DNA from 3 places in the Chelatococcus sp. KU-N122 genome. Region 1 is predicted to be linked to each of the others. Evidence: predicted binding sites of a transcription regulator. Region 1 holds the regulator's gene; each other region holds the start of a gene.
What was found. Region 1 encodes PhoB, which activates phosphate uptake and scavenging genes when phosphate is short. Its sites were predicted from a motif close to TGTCATNNANCTGTCAT; they were not measured.
Positions count from the first base shown of each region.

Region 2: ACZ5PO_RS33200 (Orn/Lys/Arg family decarboxylase) is a predicted target of PhoB. The motif match lies at 4,263-4,279, and genes of this name have one in related genera.
Region 3: ACZ5PO_RS07285 (DUF2794 domain-containing protein) is a predicted target of PhoB. The motif match lies at 4,696-4,712, and genes of this name have one in related genera.

Region 1 covers NZ_AP043981.1:4,337,946-4,344,187, reverse strand. The annotation lists gene argF (ornithine carbamoyltransferase) at 1-410, opposite strand, end outside; gene ACZ5PO_RS19550 (acetylornithine transaminase) at 434-1,636, opposite strand; gene ACZ5PO_RS19545 (GcrA family cell cycle regulator) at 2,290-2,817, shown strand; gene phoB (phosphate regulon transcriptional regulator PhoB) at 3,050-3,748, opposite strand; gene phoU (phosphate signaling complex protein PhoU) at 3,764-4,480, opposite strand; gene pstB (phosphate ABC transporter ATP-binding protein PstB) at 4,719-5,540, opposite strand; gene pstA (phosphate ABC transporter permease PstA) at 5,537-6,242, opposite strand, start outside.
Region 2 covers NZ_AP043981.1:7,336,103-7,342,344, forward strand. The annotation lists gene ACZ5PO_RS33180 (alpha/beta fold hydrolase) at 1-118, shown strand, start outside; gene ACZ5PO_RS33185 (ABC transporter substrate-binding protein) at 305-1,507, shown strand; gene ACZ5PO_RS33190 (DUF2778 domain-containing protein) at 1,704-3,023, opposite strand; gene ACZ5PO_RS33195 (gamma-glutamylcyclotransferase) at 3,500-4,180, shown strand; gene ACZ5PO_RS33200 (Orn/Lys/Arg family decarboxylase) at 4,324-6,242, shown strand, end outside.
Region 3 covers NZ_AP043981.1:1,635,812-1,642,053, forward strand. The annotation lists gene ACZ5PO_RS07255 (helix-turn-helix domain-containing protein) at 1-55, shown strand, start outside; gene ACZ5PO_RS07260 (RidA family protein) at 71-460, shown strand; gene ACZ5PO_RS07265 (DUF3574 domain-containing protein) at 465-884, opposite strand; gene ACZ5PO_RS07270 (TCR/Tet family MFS transporter) at 1,041-2,303, shown strand; gene leuB (3-isopropylmalate dehydrogenase) at 2,424-3,533, shown strand; gene ACZ5PO_RS07280 (hypothetical protein) at 3,846-4,151, opposite strand; gene ACZ5PO_RS07285 (DUF2794 domain-containing protein) at 4,853-5,266, shown strand; gene ACZ5PO_RS07290 (Bax inhibitor-1/YccA family protein) at 5,377-6,159, opposite strand.

The sequences.
Region 1 (6,242 bases):
CCGTTGATCACCGGCACGGTGGCGTGCCGGGCCAGCTCCAGCATGGCATCGTGGTCGAGGATGCGGATCATCATGGCGTCCACGTAGCGTGACATGACCCGCGCGGTATCGGCGATCGATTCCCCCCGCCCGAGCTGCATCTCCGCCCCTGTCAGCATGATGGCGTCGCCGCCGAGCTCGCGCATGGCGAGATCGAACGACACACGCGTGCGGGTCGACGGCTTGTCGAAGATCATGGCCAGCGTCTTGCCCACCAGCGGCCGGCTCAGCGGCGGCTCGCCTTTGCGACGGCTGGCCTTGAGGCGCGCGCTGGCGTCGAGCACGACCCGCAGTTCCGCGCCGGTGAAATCGGCGAGGTCCAGGAAGTGACGAGCCTGCTCGCCGGCGTACCGGGCGCCGCCCCCGTTCATGACGGCCTTCTTGCTGGGGCTCATCAGGCTGCTCCCCGCCTCTCGCCCCGCAGGTCCGTCTCGAGCTGCCGCGCCGCGGCCGCGATCCGCTCGATCCCATCGGCGACCTCGGCCTCGCCGATGATGAGCGGCGGCAGCAGACGGACGGTGTTCTCGCCCGCGCCGATCAGCAGCAGATGCTGCTTCTGCGCCGCCGCGATGAAATCCGTGTTGGGAACGTTCATCTTCAGTCCGAGCATGAGGCCCTCGCCGCGCACCTCGACGATGAGCGACGAGAAGCGGTCCTTGATCTCCGCGAGCCGCTGCTTCAGCAGCAGGCCCATGGCGCGCACGTGCTCCAGAAAGCCCGGCGCCAGGATCACGTCGAGCACCGCGTTGCCGACCGCCATGGCCAGGGGATTGCCGCCGAAGGTGGTGCCGTGCACGCCAGCGGTCATCCCCTTGCCCGCCTCTTCGGTCGACAGGCAGGCACCGAGCGGGAAGCCGCCGCCGATGCCCTTGGCGATGCCCATGATGTCCGGCGCGACGCCGGACCATTCGTAGGCGAAGAGCTTGCCCGTCCGGCCCACGCCGGTCTGCACCTCGTCGAAGATCAGCAGCAGCCCATGCTGGTCGCACAGGGCGCGCAGCGCCTTCAGCTTGGCCGGATCGACCACGCGGACGCCGCCCTCGCCCTGGATCGGCTCGATCAGGATGGCCGCCGTCTCCGGCCCGATCGCGGCCTTGAGCGCGTCGTCATCGGTCAGCGGCACCTGATCGAAGCCGTCGACCTTGGGGCCGAAACCCTCCAGGTATTTGGCCTGACCGCCGGCCGCTATGGTGGCCAGCGTGCGGCCGTGGAACGCCCCCTCGAAGGTGATGATGCGGTAGCGCCCGGGCTCGCCGTTGGCCGCATGATACTTGCGCGCCATCTTGATGGCGCATTCCAGCGCCTCGGCGCCCGAATTGGTGAAGAACACGCGGTCGGCGAAGGTGGCGTCCACCAGCCGCTGCGCCAGGCGCTCGCCCTCGGGGATCCGATACAAGTTCGACGTATGCCAGACCTTGGTGGCCTGGGTGGTCAGCGCCTCGACCAGGTGAGGATGGGCATGACCAAGCGAGTTCACCGCAACGCCGGCGCCGAAGTCGAGATATCGTTCGCCGTCACGCGTGACGAGCCACAAGCCCTCTCCCCGGTCGAATTGCAGATCGGCGCGCGCAAAGGTCGGCAGAAGCGGCGAGGTCACGGGTCGGATCTCCTCATGCGGGATCACTTCGGTTCAATCGGCTGATGTTCGCAAGAGCCGATCCGCATGTCGAAGCCGCCGTCCGCGGCTGGGTGGCGGCTCCCGCCCGGATGGCGTCATCCGGGCGCATGGACGCTCCAGCACATCGAATCTGGAGTGCTTCGTCCCGGCCGCGTGGCCCCACGCAAACGGCAAGCGCTCCGCAGCGGCGTGAATTCGGACGGCCTTGCGGCCAGCGAAATCCCCAAAAATCAAAGTGCCGCCCAGCGGGGGGCGGCACTACCTCTATTCTAGGGACCCGGCTCCGGCTGTCAATTTCAAAGCGTACATTGGTACGGCGAGCGGCTTTTGCAACGCGCCTCGATTTTATGCACAGGTTCGGACGGCGGCGATTTCGATTGTTGCTGCAATAGCGACATTGGCGGCGCAAAACGGGCGCATTCGGACTCGGTTTCGTCACCTTCCTGGGGAAAACATCCACCGCACCGGGGCCGGTCTTGGCGCAGACTTGCGTCATCTTGTATGGTCCTGCGTGTGAACCACGACATGTCGTGGGTAAACCGGTCATTGGTGATGGTCCCGCTGCGCTGCGACGAGGAGCGTGCGCAATCGCGGAGGGATTCCCAATGGCGGCGCTGAGCACGGAGGGGCGGATGAACGATCCTGGAAACATCTGGAGCGATGACCGCGTCGAGCTGCTGAAGCGGCTATGGGCCGAGGGGTTGAGCGCCAGCCAGATCGCAACGGCCATGGGTGGCATCACGCGCAACGCGGTGATCGGCAAGGTCCATCGCCTGGGCCTCTCGGGACGGGCGAAGGCGCCGGCGTCCGGCACGCCCAAGCCCCGCAAGAGCGTGGGGACGCCCCCCCGCCCCGCCGTAGCGACAGCGCGGCCGACCCATGGCCCGGCCGTCCAGGGCAATACCGTGCTCGCCGTCAGCATGCGTATCGAGCCCGACGAGTACGCGCCGCCGGCCGCCCGGACGCTGCCCGATGTCGTGGTGCCGATGTCCGAGCGCGTGACGATCACGGAGCTGCGCGAGAACATGTGCCGCTGGCCGCTGGGAGATCCGACGTCGGCCGAGTTCCGCTTCTGCGGCAATCGCACGACCCCCGGGCAGCCCTACTGCAGCCACCACGCCCGCATCGCCTATCAGCCGCCCGAGCGGCGCAGGCGCTAGAGCTAGAGCATTTCGCCATTGGATGAGATCATCCAATGGCAGAGAAATGCTCATAACGTTTTGAATCTGGAGCATGTCTACCCGATCAGATGAGCCCATCTGATCGGGTAGACGCACGTCAACTTGTCGAATCTGAAGTGCGCTTCCCCGCTGTCATGAGGGGGGCTCGCCCGTGGTCATGACGGCGACAGACGGGCAGAGACGGGGCGCGACATCGGCGCCCCGCACAACCTCAATCCCGCGCAAAGGTCTCGTCGAAGGCGTAGCCGGCGCCGCGTACGGTGCGGATCGGATCGGGCTTGCGGGGCCGGTTGATCGCCTTGCGCAGGCGGCCGACATGCACGTCCACGGTCCGCTCGTCGATGTAGACGTCGTGGCCCCACACGCCGTCGAGCAGCTGTTCGCGGGAGAACACCCGTCCGGGGCTCTGCATCAGAAATTCGAGCAGGCGAAACTCCGTCGGCCCGAGGTGCAGCTCGCGGCTCGAACGCCGCACCCGCCTCGTCTCGCGATCGAGCTCGATGTCGCCGGCCGTCAGCAGGTTGGCGACGTGGGACGGCTTGGCACGCCGCAGCAACGCCCGCACGCGCGCCAGCAATTCCGGCACCGAAAACGGCTTGACGACGTAGTCGTCGGCCCCGGTCGCCAGGCCGCGGACACGCTCGGCTTCCTCGCCACGCGCGGTCAGCATGATGACCGGCAGCCGCTCCGTTTCCTGTCGGGAGCGTATGCGCCGGCACAGCTCGATGCCGGACAAGCCCGGCAACATCCAATCGAGCAGCACGAGATCGGGCACCAGCTCCCGCAGCCTGATCTCGGCATCGTCGCCCCGGGACACCGTGTCGACGTCATAGCCTTCCGCCTCGAGATTGTACCTCAGCAGCAGGCTCAACGGCTCCTCGTCCTCGACGATCAGAATGCGTGTCCCCATCCCCCCACCATTCCGTTAGCTCTTCGTCGCGTCGATCGTCGTGAAGCTCGACTTGTCGGCCTTGGGGCGTTCCGGGCCCAGAGGCTCGCCGGTAACGAGGTAGTTGATGGTTTCAGCGATATTGGTCGTATGATCGCCAATGCGCTCGATGTTCTTGGCGCAGAACAACAGATGCGCGCAGAAGCCGATGTTGCGCGGGTCTTCCATCATGTAAGTCAACAGCTCGCGGAACAGCGAGGTGTAGAGCGCATCGATGTCGCCGTCCCGGTTCCAGACCTCGAGGGCGACGTTGGCGTCGTGCTGGGTGTAGCCGTCGAGCACGTCCTTGAGCTGCTCCTGCACCAGATCGCTCATGTGCTGCACGCCCACGACGATCTTCGGCGGCTGGAACTGGCTGCCGATGGCCACCGCGCGCTTGGCGATGTTCTTGGCGAGATCGCCAATCCGCTCGATGTCGCCGGCGACACGGATGGCGGAGATGATCTCGCGCAGGTCGACGGCCATCGGCTGGCGCCGCGCAATGGTCAGGACCGCACGTTCCTCCACCTCGCGCTGGAGATTGTCCAGACGGATGTCGGCCGCGATGATCGACTGCGCCAACTCGGTGTCCCGGCGTACGAGCGCCCGCGTCGCGTCGTCCAACATCTTTTCGGCAAAGCCGCCCATCTCCACCACGGTGCTCCGCAGCGAAGACAGCTCGGTGTCGAAGGCGGAGACGGTATGCTCGGTCATCGCACTCTGCTCCTGGTTCGTTCAAGCATGGTGCTGATTGGTCAAAGGCGGCTCGCCAAGACCCACATGCTCTCGGTCTCGATATTCAAATGCCTCCGCCGCGACCGGAACCGGAGGCGCCGTCCCTGGAGCATTTCGCAATTGGATGAGGTCATCCAATTGCAGAAAAATGCTCCAACTCTTTTCACCTGGAGCGCTTCCTTTGCGATTGGGTGGGTCCACCCAACCGCGAAGCGCTCTAGCCGAAGCGCCCGGTGATGTAGTCCTGCGTGCGCGAGTCGGTCGGCGACGTGAAGATCTTCGACGTCGGACCGAACTCGACCAGCTCTCCCAGATACATGAAGGCCGTGTTCTCGGACACGCGCGCCGCCTGCTGCATGTTGTGCGTGACGATGGCGATCGTGTAGTCGCTCTTGAGCTCGTCGATCAGCTCCTCGATCTTGGCCGTCGAGATCGGATCCAGCGCGGAGCACGGCTCGTCGAGCAGGATGACCTCGGGACGGATCGCCACGGTACGGGCGATGCACAGGCGCTGCTGCTGACCGCCCGAGAGGCTCAAGCCGCTCGCGTTGAGCTTGTTCTTCACCTCGTCCCAGATCGCCGCGCGGCGCAGCGAGGATTCGATGCGGTCGTCGAGCTCGCTCTTCGGCACCTTCTCGTACAGGCGGATGCCGAAGGCGATGTTGTCGTAGATGCTCATCGGGAACGGCGTCGGCTTCTGGAACACCATGCCGACCCGCGAGCGCAGGATGTTCAGGTCCTGCTTCGGCGCCAGGATGTTGTCGCCGTCGAGCAACACTTCGCCCTCCGCGCGCTGCCCCGGGTAGAGATCATACATCCGGTTCAGGATGCGCAGCAGGGTGGACTTGCCGCAGCCGGAAGGCCCGATGAAGGCGGTGACCTTGCGGTCATAGAGCGGGAGGTTGATCCCCTTCAGCGCCAGCGAGTCACCGTAGTAGAAGCGCAGGTCGCGGACCGAGATCTTCTCCTTGAGGCCCTGATTGGAGGCCGCCGGCTTAGAGGCCGCGATTTCGATGGCGGAGACGCTGGATTCGCTCATTTCTGGGTCCTCGCAGAAAGCACGCGCGCCGCAATGGAGAGGGTCAGCACGGCTAGAGTGATGATGAGCGCTCCAGTCCAGGCCAGCTTCTGCCAGTCCGCGTAGGGCGACAGAGCGAACTGGAAGATGACGACCGGAAGGCTCGCCATCGGCCCGTTCAGGTTCGTGCTGCCGAACTGGTTGTTGAGCGCGGTGAACAGCAGCGGCGCGGTCTCGCCGGAGACACGGGCGATGGCGAGCAGCACGCCGGTGATCATGCCGGCGCGAGCCGCCCGATAGGCGATCCGCCGGATGACGAAGTGGCGCGGCATGCCAAGGGCCGAGGCCGCCTCGCGCAACGGGTTGGGAACCAGCAGCAGCATGTCCTCGGTGGTGCGCACGACCACGGGGATCACGATGACCGCCAACGCCGCCGCACCGGCGATTGCCGAGAAGTGGCCCATCTGCACCACCAGGACCTCATAGATGAAGAGGCCGACGACGATGGAGGGGGCGCTGAGCAGGATGTCGTTGATGAAGCGGACGATGGTCGTCAGCCTGGTGTGCCGGCCATATTCCGCCATGTAGGTGCCGGCCAGCATGCCGATGGGCGTGCCGATCAGGACGCCGATGACCGTCATGATCAGGCTGCCGACGATGGCATTCTGGAGACCGCCGGCCGACCCCGGCGGCGGCGTGTTCTGGGTGAACACTGCGGCGCTG
Region 2 (6,242 bases), 3.0 Mb from region 1:
GCAGATTCTGCCCGCGCTCCAGGTCGTCGACATCGAGGGCGGCCATTCGATCAATGCCGAGGAGCCGTGCGCCTTCAACGCCGCGGTCGGCGAATTTCTTCGGCGTCTCGGAGGTTAGGTCAAGAATAGCTAGAATCGAGAGAGCGATACATAGCATGCGCCGATGGTCAACATCGCGCGTGCCGTTTCGTTTTTCAGCATGAGCTTGCAATCAAGCATATGATATCTGATCGGCCAGCTTGATCTAACCGCTGTCGATCGGCTCCTCATCGCCCATCTTCATTCCCGCGATGGGAGAGCGAACGTGACGACGACCTTCAGACGCCTGTGCCTGGCCTTCTGCCTGATCGGCGCATCGACACTATCCGTCCGGGCTGCCGACGGCGACGCGGCGCAGGAGATTCGCCTCGGCAACCTGATGCCCTACAGCGGCCCCGCCTCCAGCTACAGCGTCATCGGCAGGACCGAGGCCGCCTATTTCGCCATGCTCAACGACCAGGGCGGCATCAACGGCCGCAAGATCAGGTTCATCTCCTACGACGACAGCTACAGCCCGCCCAAGGCGATCGAGCAGGCACGCCGGCTGGTGGAGAGCGACGAAGTGCTCGCCATCTTCCAGTCCATCGGCACGCCGTCCAATGCGGCCATTCAGAAGTACATGAACGTGAGGAAGGTGCCGCAGCTCTTCGTCGGCTCGGGCGCCTCCCGCTTCAACGATCCCAAGAATTTTCCGTGGACCGTGGGCTTCAATGCGACCTACGAGACCGAAACCGAAGTTTATGGGAAATACATCCTCGAGGCCCGGCCGCAGGCCAGGATCGCCGTCATCTATCAGAACGACGATTCCGGCCGCGACCAGGTCAGGGGACTGGAGCGGGGTCTTGGCGCGAGAGCCGCCACAATGATCGTCGCCAAGGCGTCCTATGAGCCGACCGATCCGGTGATCGACTCTCAGATTCTGTCGCTGAAGGCCTCAGGGGCTGACGTCCTGGTGTCGCTGGGCACGCCGCGTGCCGGTTCTCAGACCATCCGCAAGGTGGCCGAGCTCGGCTGGAAGCCGCTGTTCTTCGTCGGCAACCCGCAGTCGAGCATGGCCTCCGTGCTGGTCCCGGCCGGCCTCGACAACGCCAGGGGCGTCATCTCGTCGACGTCGATGAAGGACGTCACCGATCCGACCTGGAAGGATGATGCCGACGTGGCGGCCTTCCGCGCCTTCATGGCCCGCTACTACCCCGATGGCGACGCCAACAACAACAATGCCGTGTATGGCTACGTCGCCGCCCAGGCCATGGCGGAGGTGCTGCGCCGGTGCGGCAGCGACCTCTCGCGCGAGAACGTGCTGCGCCAGGCGACGACGCTCAGCAATTACGCGCCCGCCCTCATCCTGCCGGGCGTCACCATCAACACGTCGCCGACCAACCATTCGCCGCTGCGGCAGCTTCAGCTGATCCGCTTCGACGGCGAGCGCTGGCAGCTGTTCGGCCCGGTGATCTCTGACGCGGGCTAGGCGCGGTGGATTGGAATTCCCGCCAGCTCGGGGCTCCGTTGATCGGGAGCTATCTGTGCAGCTTCTCCGGCAGCGTCCACGCGCTCGCCCCCGGACGGCGTCGAGCTGTGGACGGCGCCGCGGCGGTGGGCGGCTCTATGCCGCCCACGGACGGGAGATGCGCGCCTTCCGCATCGCCGCAGCCGGCGGCTGAGGCTCAGTTGGAACGGGCCACCACCACCAGCCGCCGGACCTCGCCGCGCTGGTAGGCTTGCAGGAACTTGTTGTAGTCGCGGAACGACACGCAGCCGTTGGACTGACCGTTCGGCCCCAGCATGTAGCTGTGCGCCAACAGGCCGGCGCGACCGTAAATGGCACCCGAGCCACCGGTCGGCGTAAGGCGGATCGCCTGCACGCCGTGGAACAACGACTCGCGCAAGGTCAGGTCGTAGGTGTGCGGCGGCGTGGCGCCGCTCATGCGGACGTGGACGTGACGGGGGTCATCCATCTTGTCGCCCAGCCCCGAATGCGCTTCCAGCCGCTCGCCGTTGGGCATGTACACCGTCTTGGCCGAGATGTCGTAGATGGCGGTGCCGCCGCCGGCCGAGCGCGGCGTTTCCGGGATGAGCTTGCTCACCGTGCTGGAGCCGCCAAGGCCGCCATCGTTCGGCGCCGCGTAAGCGAGTTGCGGCCCACGCGTCTGTTGCTGCTGCTGCGCTTCGCCGACGCCGAACAGGCGCTGGAAGAAGTTGCGGTTGTCGGGCGCAGGGCTGGGAGGCGCCACCGCCACCTGCGTGCGCCGCGGCAGCCTGCGATGGACCGTCCGCTGTCCCGCCGGCGGGACGGGTGTCTCCGCAACCTCCGGCATCCGAAGCCCGCGCGGGCGCGGCACCGGCAGCGGCGCGCTGTCGGCCAGGCCGGGGCGCAGCTCCGCCACGTCCGGCGGAGCGTCGGCAGGCGCGCTTGCAACCACCACAGGTGATTGCGCCGCCGGACTGAAGTTCGGCGCCAGCGGCGCGCTCCGGCCGAGCGTGGTCGGCGCCGCGCCGAGGGAGAAGCCGGAGTCGAACAGCGGGCTGTTGGGATCCGCCTGCGCCATGATGCTCGGCGTGGCCGCGTAGGCCATCGCGACGCGATTGGACGCCGGGGCGCTCGACGGGGGGGCGAGCGACGCGCGCACGCGCTGGTCCTGGGCGGGCGCTGCCAGCGCGGGATTGGAACTTGTCAGGCCCGGGGGCGTTTCCCCCCTCAGGACGGGCGCCGCGTCGACGGACGAGGCAGCCGCAGGTGCGTTTGCGACCTGCGGCGCCGGAACCTGCGCCGGCGTTCCGATTCGGGGTGGCATGGTCATCGCCGAGGCGATGATGGCCCTGGGCGTCATGTCGGGAAGGAGGCCCGACTGCCAGACGCCGAACAGGCCGGCGCAGCCGAGCGCGATGCCGCCGAGGAAACACGGAAGGAAAAGACTCCGCTGCCGGCGTCGGCTGCGGAGAGGGATAAAGTCGTATTCGTAATCCGCACCGATCGCGTAAGTCATTGGCTGCGCTTTCGGAAAAGAAACATACTGCCCGCTTCCTGCCCCACGATCCCCGCTACTCGACCCCCGCGCGATAGCCCTTTGGCCATGGCCCGAAGCCGGAGCGTCTCACATGCCAGTCGCCGGTGGCTGGAGCCGCGCTCGAGCTTCCATTTGGGCCCAATTCGGTTAACTGCCCATGAATCGTGGCGATTTTTGTCGCTGGCCGTATCGCGTCCAGGTCACGCCTTGCCCGCCTGATCAAAGCCGGGCCTGAGGAGGGCGTCAACCCGGGCCCGACGAGCGCTTTGCGACTGCGGCCGGAGCACCCTCCCCGCGATCCGCGGTCGAGCCCTCGCTCGGTCTCTCTCCCCCACGGCTCACGCGCCATGCCGGACGGGCGTAGGCATCCCGGAGGGGATGGATATGCTCTGAGGACGGGCTGGCATGGCAAGAAAAACCCCTTATGCAATGATGCGGGGCCGCAGGGGCGCATCATGGACAAGCACGCTCTCACCCGGGAACTGATCGAGACCGGCCGCATCGACGAAATCGTCGCCCGCGATGCGCCGGCGCTGCGGCTGCTGAGCGCGGCGGAGCGAGCGGCATCGTTGCGCCACATGCTCGACGCCCGGCCACCGGGCGACGCCTGGCTGTTCGGCTATGGCTCGCTGATCTGGAATCCGATGATTCACACCGTCGAGCGACGGACCGCCCGCATCGACGGCTGGCACCGCGCCTTCTGCCTGTCCACCATGGTCGGCCGGGGCTCGCCGGCCAATCCGGGCCTGGTGCTCGGCCTGGACAAGGGAGGCGAGTGCACCGGCGTCGCCTTCCGCATCGCCGACGACGTGCTGGAGAGCGAGCTCGCCCTGCTGTGGAAGCGGGAGATGCTGGCCGGGGCCTACGTCCCCCGTTGGCTCGACGTGCACGACCGGCATGGCACGCGCTTCGGCAGCGCCATCGCCTTCACCATCGACCAGGGCGGACACCACTATGCCGGTGGGCTGGCGCTCGATGTCATCGTCCGCCGGCTCGCCACGGCCTCCGGCGCGCTCGGCAGCGCCGCCGACTACCTCTTCCAGACCTGCGAGGGGCTGCGCGGCCACGGCGTTCCAGACCTCAAGCTCGAGCGTCTGGCGGCCCGCGTGCGGGCGGCGCAGGCGTCCGACGACTGAAGGCGATGCCCGAGCGGGCCTGCGGTGATAAGCCGTGTCCGCACGCATGAGGACGCCTGCGGCAGCGCGCGGATCGGCCTTTTGTCACGCTAGCGTCATGGAACCCGTCGAGGCCTTGCGGCAGTCATGAAGGCGGGGATTCCATGGATTACTTCAGGCGGTTCACCTTCTTGTTCTCGACCCCCTCGTTCGACGAGGACGATCTCGAGGGCGTGCGCTTCAACCAGATCATCGCCGAGATCGAGCGCTCCGGCTTCGAGACGGTGAAGGCACGCAAGCTGGAGGATGCCGAGATTGCGGTGCAGACCGATGCCGCGATCGGCTGCATGGTGGTCGACTGGGGCAAGAAAGGCCTGGAGGGCAAGACGGCGGCGCTGATCAACCTGATGCGCCGGCGCGGCCTCGACTTCCCCATCATCCTGCTGATCCGGCGCAAGCGTTTCGAGGAGGTGCCGGTCGAGGTGCTGGACTTCATCGACGGCTACATCTTCCTCTCCGAGGAGACGCCGGCCTTCATCGCCAAGAACCTGATCAGCCGCCTCAAGCAATATGCCGAGACCCTGAAGACGCCGTTCTTCGGCGCCCTCGTCGACTACGCCGAGGAGGGCAACCAGCTGTGGACCTGCCCCGGCCACAACGGCGGCATGTTCTATAGCCGCAGCCCCATCGGCCGCGTCTTCATGGAGCATCTGGGCGAAGCAGTGTTCCGCGACGACCTCGACAATTCCGTGCTCGACCTCGGCGACCTCCTGACCCACGAGGGCCCGGCCCTCGCGGCCCAGAAGGAAGCCGCCAAGATTTTTGGAGCGGAGAAGACCTATTTCGTGCTCAACGGCACCTCCACCTCCAACAAGGTGGCGCTCGGCGCGCTGGTCACCGATGGCGACCTGGTGCTGTTCGACCGCAACAACCACAAGGCCGCCCACCACGGCGCGCTGCTGCTCGGCGGTGGCATTCCGGTCTACCTGCCGACCGTGCGCAACGCCTGGGGCCTGATCGGCCCCATGCGCTGGGACGCCTTCGACGAGGAGGCGCTCAGGCAGCGCATCCGCACCCACCCCCTGGTCAAGGATCCGGAGGCCTGGCGCCGGGAGCGGCCCTTCCGCGTGGCCGTGGTCGAGCAGTGCACGTATGACGGCACCATCCACAGCGCGCAGATGATCCTGGCCAAGATCGGCCACCTCTGCGACTACATCGTCTTCGACGAGGCCTGGGCCGGCTTCATGAAGTTCCACCCGCTCTATGCCGGGCGCTTCGCCATGGGGCTCACCGGGCTCGGCCCCGACGCCCCCGGCATCATCGCCACCCAATCCACCCACAAGCAGCTGGCCAGCTTCTCGCAGGCCTCGCAGATCCACATCAAGGACAGCCACATCCGCGGCCAGAAGCGCCGCGTGGAGCACCGGCGCTTCAACGAAAGCTTCATGCAGCACGCCTCGACCTCGCCCTTCTATCCGCTGTTCGCCTCCCTCGACGTGGGCGCGCAGATGATGAAGGGCCGCTCCGGCGAAGTGCTGTGGGACGACACCATCCGGCTCGGCATCGAGCTGCGCAAGAAGCTCCGCGCCGTTGCCCGCGAGTTCGAAGAGAAGGAGACGAGGCCCGAGCGGCGCTGGTTCTTCGAGCCGTTCGTGCCCGACCGCGTCCAGATCCCCGACTCGGCGCGGCCCGGCGCGGTGCACGACGTCGCCTGGGAGGCGGTCGGCACCGACCAGCTCGCCGCCGACCCGTCCTATTGGGAGCTCAGGCCGGGAGCGGCCTGGCACGGCTTCGCCGAGCTGACGCCCGGCTTCGCCATGACCGATCCCAACAAGCTCACCCTGCTGACGCCGGGCTTCAACCGGGCCACCGGCGGCTACGCCGAGCACGGCATCCCCGCCCCGGTCGTCGCGCAGTACCTGCGCGAGAACCGCGTCGTCGCGGAAAAGAACGACCTGAACTCGCTGCTGTTCCTGCTCACGCCGGGGGTCGAGGCGAGCAAGGCCGGCACCCTGATCAGCGCGCTCACCGCCTTCAAGAAGCTGCACGACGACAACGTGCTGCTGGAGGAGGCCATCCCCGA
Region 3 (6,242 bases), 2.7 Mb from region 1:
CTATCAGCAGCAGCAGGCGCGACGCGCCAATGCGCCGCCGATCGAAGACGCCTGATCGGGAGAGCACCCCATGCCGCGCAACCTTGTCTCCACCGGCTCCCCCATGGAGACGGCGTTCGGCTATTCCCGGGCGCTGGTCGATGAGCCGTTCGTGTTCGTGGCTGGCACCGCCGGCTACGACTACGCCACCATGGTCTTGCCCGCCGGCGCAGGCGAGCAGGCGCGCAATGCCTGGACGACGATCGCCGACGTCCTGGAGAGCGTCGGCTTCAGCCTCCGCGATATCGTGCGCGCCACCTATTACGTCACCGACCGGGCCCATGCCGAGCCGCTGCTGCGGGTCTGTGGCGAGCGGCTGGCCGACATCCGCCCGGCCGCCACCCTGCTCGTCGTCGCCGGCCTCCTCGACCCGGCTATGAAGATCGAAATCGAGGTGACGGCGCTACGGCGCGAGCGGTGAGCGCTCACAGACCGACGCAGCTCCTTCGCACCATGGTCAGGACCGACTTCTGCCGGAAGCGGGCCTTGTAGGCCGCGGCAATGGCGCTGACGTTGTCGGTCGTGGTCGTCGCGGCGGCCGTATTGGCCGGAACCGCGATGACGATCATCTTGGAGCGCTCGCGGGCCGGGACGCCGCCGTCGTTCCAATAGCCGGCCGCATCCAGCACCGTCAGCCCGTCGGGAAAGCGCGGCACGACCTCGTCGTCGACGAAGCGGGCGAAGGCGCGCTCGCTCACCGTCTCGGTGGGGCCGACGTTGCGCCCCAGCACCATCTCGATGACGGCGCCGGCGTGCGTTCCCTGCGGGCACGAGGAGGCCTCGAGCAGGGGCGCCGAGGCGCAGGCGGAGATCGGCAAGGCAAGCAGGACGACGGCGGGCCGCATGGGGGGCACAGTGCCCGCCCGCAGGGCGCTTCGGCAAGGCTCCCCGCACGTCGGCATGACCTTGGATCCGGGCCCGCCGGTTGGCAGCGGCGGCGCGAACGCCTAAACAGGCGCTCCCGCGGCCTCTCGCCAGGCCGGTCCGGCCCGATCCGATCCATGCGCGTTCCCGTCGCGGCCTCCGCCGTGCCTACGCGCCGTAGCCCGGCGCTCAGCTTCATCTTCGTCGCCGTGCTGATCGACGTGATGTCGCTCGGGCTGATCATTCCCGTGCTGCCCAAGCTGGTCGAGAGCTTTACCGGCGACACCGCGCGGGCGGCCGAGATGCTCGGGCTGTTCGGCACGGCCTGGGCGCTGATGCAGTTCGTCGCCGCGCCGGTGCTCGGCCTGCTCTCCGACCGCTACGGCCGGCGGCCGGTGCTGCTGATCTCGATCTTCGGCTTCGGCTTCGACTACGTGTTGATGGCGCTGGCGCCCTCGCTCGCGTGGCTCTTCGTGGGCCGCCTCATCTCCGGCATCACCGCCGCAAGCTTCTCCACCGCCGGCGCCTACATTGCCGATGTGACCACGCCGGAGAACCGGGCCAAGAGCTTTGGCCTCGTCGGCGCCGCCTGGGGCGTGGGCTTCGTGCTCGGACCAGCGATCGGCGGGCTGCTCGGCGAATGGGGGCCGCGCGTGCCGTTCTGGGCAGCGGCGGCCTTCGCCCTTCTCAACGGACTTTACGGGCTCTTCGTCCTGCCGGAATCGCTGCCCCCGGAGCGGCGCACCGCCTTCCAATGGCGGCGCGCCAATCCCCTGGGCTCGCTCAAGCTGCTGCGCTCTCACCCGGAGCTGCTGGGGCTTGCCGGCGTCACCTTCCTGTTCCAGCTCGCCCATCACGTGCTGCCGAGCATCTTCGTGCTCTACACCTCCTACCGCTACGGCTGGGGCACCGCCGAGCTCGGCGTGATGCTCGCCGCCACCGGCATTGCCAACATCGTCGTCCAGGCGCTCCTCGTCGGCCCGATCAGTCGCGCCCTGGGCGACCGCGGCGCGCTGCTCGTCGGGCTTGCCTTCGGCGCGCTGGGCTTCGCCATCTACGGGCTGGCGCCGACCGCGCTCTTGTACTGGCTCGGCCTGCCCGTCTTCGCCCTCGTCGGATTGATCCAGCCGGCGGTCATGGCGCTGATGACCCGCCGGGTCGGGGTATCGGAGCAGGGCCAGCTGCAGGGGGCGAGCGCCAGTATCATCGGCCTCACGGGGCTGATCGGCCCGGGCCTCTTCACCCTCGTCTTCGCCTGGTCGATCCGCGGCGAGGTCGGCCAGGCGATGCCGGGGCTGGCGGTGCTGCTCGCCGCCGGCCTGATGGCCGCGTCGGCCCTGCTGGCAGCTGCCGTGACAGCGACCCCGACGCCGGCAAAGCATGGGGATGGCCACGCCTGAGCATCAGCTACGTAGCCTTGGCCGTCGCGGCGGCCCGGTCGACGCCTGACACCCTTGCCAAAGGCGCAGGTGGGGTTCTAGACACCGCCCTTCAGCCCCCCACAAATGCGCAGGATCGCCATGGCATCGTTCAATCTTCTTCTCCTGCCGGGTGACGGCATCGGCCCCGAGGTTGCCACCGAGGTGGAGAAGCTGGTGCGCTGGTTCGACCGGCAGGGCATCGCCAAGTTCGAGGTGGAGCGCGATCTGGTCGGCGGCTCGGCCTACGACGCCCACGGCGAGGCCATTTCGGACGCGGCCATGGCCCGCGCAGAAGCCGCCGACGCGGTGCTGTTCGGCGCCGTCGGCGGCCCCAAGTGGGACAGCGTGCCCTACGCCCAGCGCCCGGAGGCGGGCCTGCTTCGCCTGCGCAAGGACCTCGGCCTGTTCGCCAACCTGCGCCCGGCGATCTGCTACCCGGCGCTCGCCGATGCCTCCTCGCTCAAGCGCGAGCACGTGGAGGGGCTCGACATCGTCATCGTCCGCGAGCTCACCGGCGGCGTCTACTTCGGCGAGCCCAAGGAGATCGTGACCTTGGAGAACGGCGAGAAGCGCGCCGTCGACACCCAGCTCTACACCACGCACGAGATCGAGCGGATCACCCGCGTCGCCTTCGAGCTCGCCGCCCGGCGCCGCAATTACGTCGCCTCGGCGGAGAAGCGCAACGTCATGCGCACCGGCGTGCTCTGGAACGAGGTGGTGACCCGCGTCCACAAGAACGAGTATCCCGGCGCCAGGCTCGAGCACGTGCTCGCCGACAATTGCGCCATGCAGCTGGTGCGCAATCCCAAGCAGTACGACGTCATCGTCACCGACAATCTGTTCGGCGACATCCTGTCGGACGTGGCGGCGATGCTCACCGGCTCGCTCGGCATGCTGCCGTCGGCCTCGCTCGGCGCCGAGGATCCGGCCACCGGCAAGCGCAAGGCGCTCTACGAGCCGGTGCACGGCTCGGCCCCGGACATCGCCGGGCGCGGCCTCGCCAACCCCATCGCCATGCTGGGATCGTTCGGCATGGCGCTGCGCTATTCGTTCGGGCTCGTCGAGGCGGCGGACCGGCTGGAGGCGGCGATCGCCAGCGTGCTGGCCGAGGGCTTGCGCACCAAGGATATCGCCGCGCCGGGTGCCAACGCGGTGTCGACCGGCGAGATGGGCGACGCCATCGTGGCCGCGCTGGCCAAGGCGGCGTGAGGCCTCAAGCGCTCTGAAAGCGTAGCGCAAGCTGGACCACTCCCCACCCCTACCTCTCCCCGCCACTTCGTGGGGGAGGTAGGAGCGCTTGCTTGCAGCGTTGCGCGAGGCTGCCGATCGAACGGCTTCCCCCGTGTGGGGGGCTGTCAAGAGCATGTCCTCGGACATGCTCCTGATTTTGAATCAGGAGCGCGCAGCGCTCTTGGGCGAAGCGGAAGGGACTGGTGGGGGTCGGGTCGAGCCGTCGCAACCGCAGCCGAAAAGGCCGCGCGCGCTAAGCCGCGACCTCTCGACGGCAGTAGGCCTGTGAGACTACGGCATCAACGCCGCCGGCGGCGAGAACGGCCGGCCGGGCACGTCGAAGGGGTACTGCGGCAGCGGCGTCTGCTGCTGCGGCCCGGCGAAGTTCGGGCGCACGGCATAATACTGGCCGGCATAGACGTATTTGTTGGTGGAGCCGACCGGCACGACGGGGCCCGCATCCAGGTAGCTGCGCCCGCTCACGGTGATTTCGCGATAGCGCTGCGGCGTGCGCTTCGCCTCGCGCGCTTCGGCGACGGTTGCAAGGGCCACGCCCGCCAGGGCGAGGGCTGTCCCAGTAACGAAGGCGTAACGCATGTCGTCCCCCACCCGCGGACTGTCCGCTTCATCCTAGATGATGCAATCGATGGCCGAGCACAAGCTCCTGCCGACGAAACTATAAACGGATCGCGGCGGCGGCGGTTCCCTGCGGCGACAGCGCCACAGTGGGGAGCCGCCGCGGGGGGCGGACTGCGCCCACGAAAAAGGGCCGCGACGCGGCCCTTGCATTTCCTATTCGGCGTTGCTCGAGGCCTGGCCATCAGAAGCCGCAGGGGGCTGGGGGGCTGACGATCCGCAGCGACCGGTGACCAGGCCGTCGAGGCAACGCGAGTTTTGTCGCGTCGTACTGGGGCTGTCGAAAGGCGCGTTTTTGTCAGAAATGAGATTCTTTGTTTCTGTCGCCTGCCCTGGAGCGCTTCACGATTGGGTGAAATCGCCCGATTGCAGAGAAGCGCCGAGCATCAAAGCATGGGGGCATGTCTCGGCCATCGGACGATGCTCGTCCAATGGCGACATGCTCTGGGCGCCGGCGGCGCTTTGCAGCCCGATTCCCTTGCGCGCCGGCCATCGGCGCTCCATCATGACGGCTGCATGACTTTGGGCTCGAAGCTGTGGCGCAAGCGGCGCGTCCCGGACGGCGGAAGCGCCTGCTGCCGGGAAGCGCACCGGATTTCAAAGCGTTGGAGCAGGCCCGACCGATCGGGACGAGTTCCGGCGTGGAACGGGCAGGAGGCGCGATGAGCGACGGTGACGGAGCGGCCGCCGAGGAGGCGCCAGCACATCAGGCGGTGATCGAGCTCCGGCGCGAATCGGCCATTGCGCCTTCGAGCGTCCCCTCGATCTCCGATCCGCTTCAGGTCTCGTTCGACCGCCGCGAGCTCAGCCAGCTGCTCAACCTTTATGGCCGACGCGTCGCCGAAGGCGAATGGCGCGACTACGCCATCGACTTTCTCCGGGACCGGGCCGTGTTCTCGGTGTTCCGCCGCTCCTCCGAGGTGCCGCTCTACCGGATCGAGAAGATTCCCCGGCTGGCCCGGCGCCAGGGCGCCTATGCGGTGGTGAGCGCCACCGGGCTCATCCTCAAACGCGGGCACGAGCTGTCCCGCGTGCTGCAGGTGCTCGACAGGCCGCTGCGGCTGGTCGGAAGCTGAGGTTCGAAGGCGCGACTCTTGCTCTGCAAGGGCAGCGCCAGCGCTTGCGGCCCAACAAAAAAAGGCCCCGGTTGCCCGGGGCCTTTCGTTTGAGATCAGGCTGTTGCCGATCAGTCGTTGCGCTGACCGAAGAGCGACAGCAACATGGTGAACATGTTGATGAAGTCGAGGTACAGCGACAGCGCGCCGAAGATCGACTTGCGCGCCGCAGTCTCGTGGCTGTCGCCCTCGTAGTACATCTCCTTGATGCGCTGCGTGTCCCACGCGGTCAGGCCGGAGAAGACCAGCACGCCGATCACCGAGATGGCGAACTGCAGGGCGCTGGACGCCAGGAACAGGTTCACCAGCGAGGCGATGACCAAGCCGATCAGGCCCATCACCAGGAACGAGCCCATGGCCGACAGGTCACGCTTGGTGGTGTAGCCGTAGAGGCTCAGGCCACCGAAGGCCGCCGCGGTGATGAAGAACACGCGGGCGATCGAGGCATGCGTGTACACCAGGAAGACCGAAGCAAGCGACAGGCCCATCAGCGCCGCGAAGGCGAAGAAGGTCAGCCGCGCCGTCTGCACCGACATCCGGTCCATCCTGGCGCTCAGGAAGAACACGAAGCCGATCGGGGCGAGCATGATGACCCACTTCAGCGGGCTCACGAACAGCGTACGGCCGAACTCGGTCAGCATCAGGCTGCCGACTCGCCCCACCGCGTTCGACGGATCGGTCGTCACCGACAGCATGTACGTGCCGATCGCAGCCAAGCCGGTAACGGCAAGGCCGACGACCATGTTGTTGTACACGCCAAGCATGTAGGACCGCAGGCCCTGATCGAGCGCAACGGTCCCGGTCTGAGCGTAGCCCGGGCCATAGCCAGGGGCGCCGCGATTCCAGTCTGACATAAATCCCTCTCGAGACGGTTGGATAGTCCCCTCGATGCCTTCTCACGGCATCGCGGTAAATATGGTCCGATATGGGATAGCTT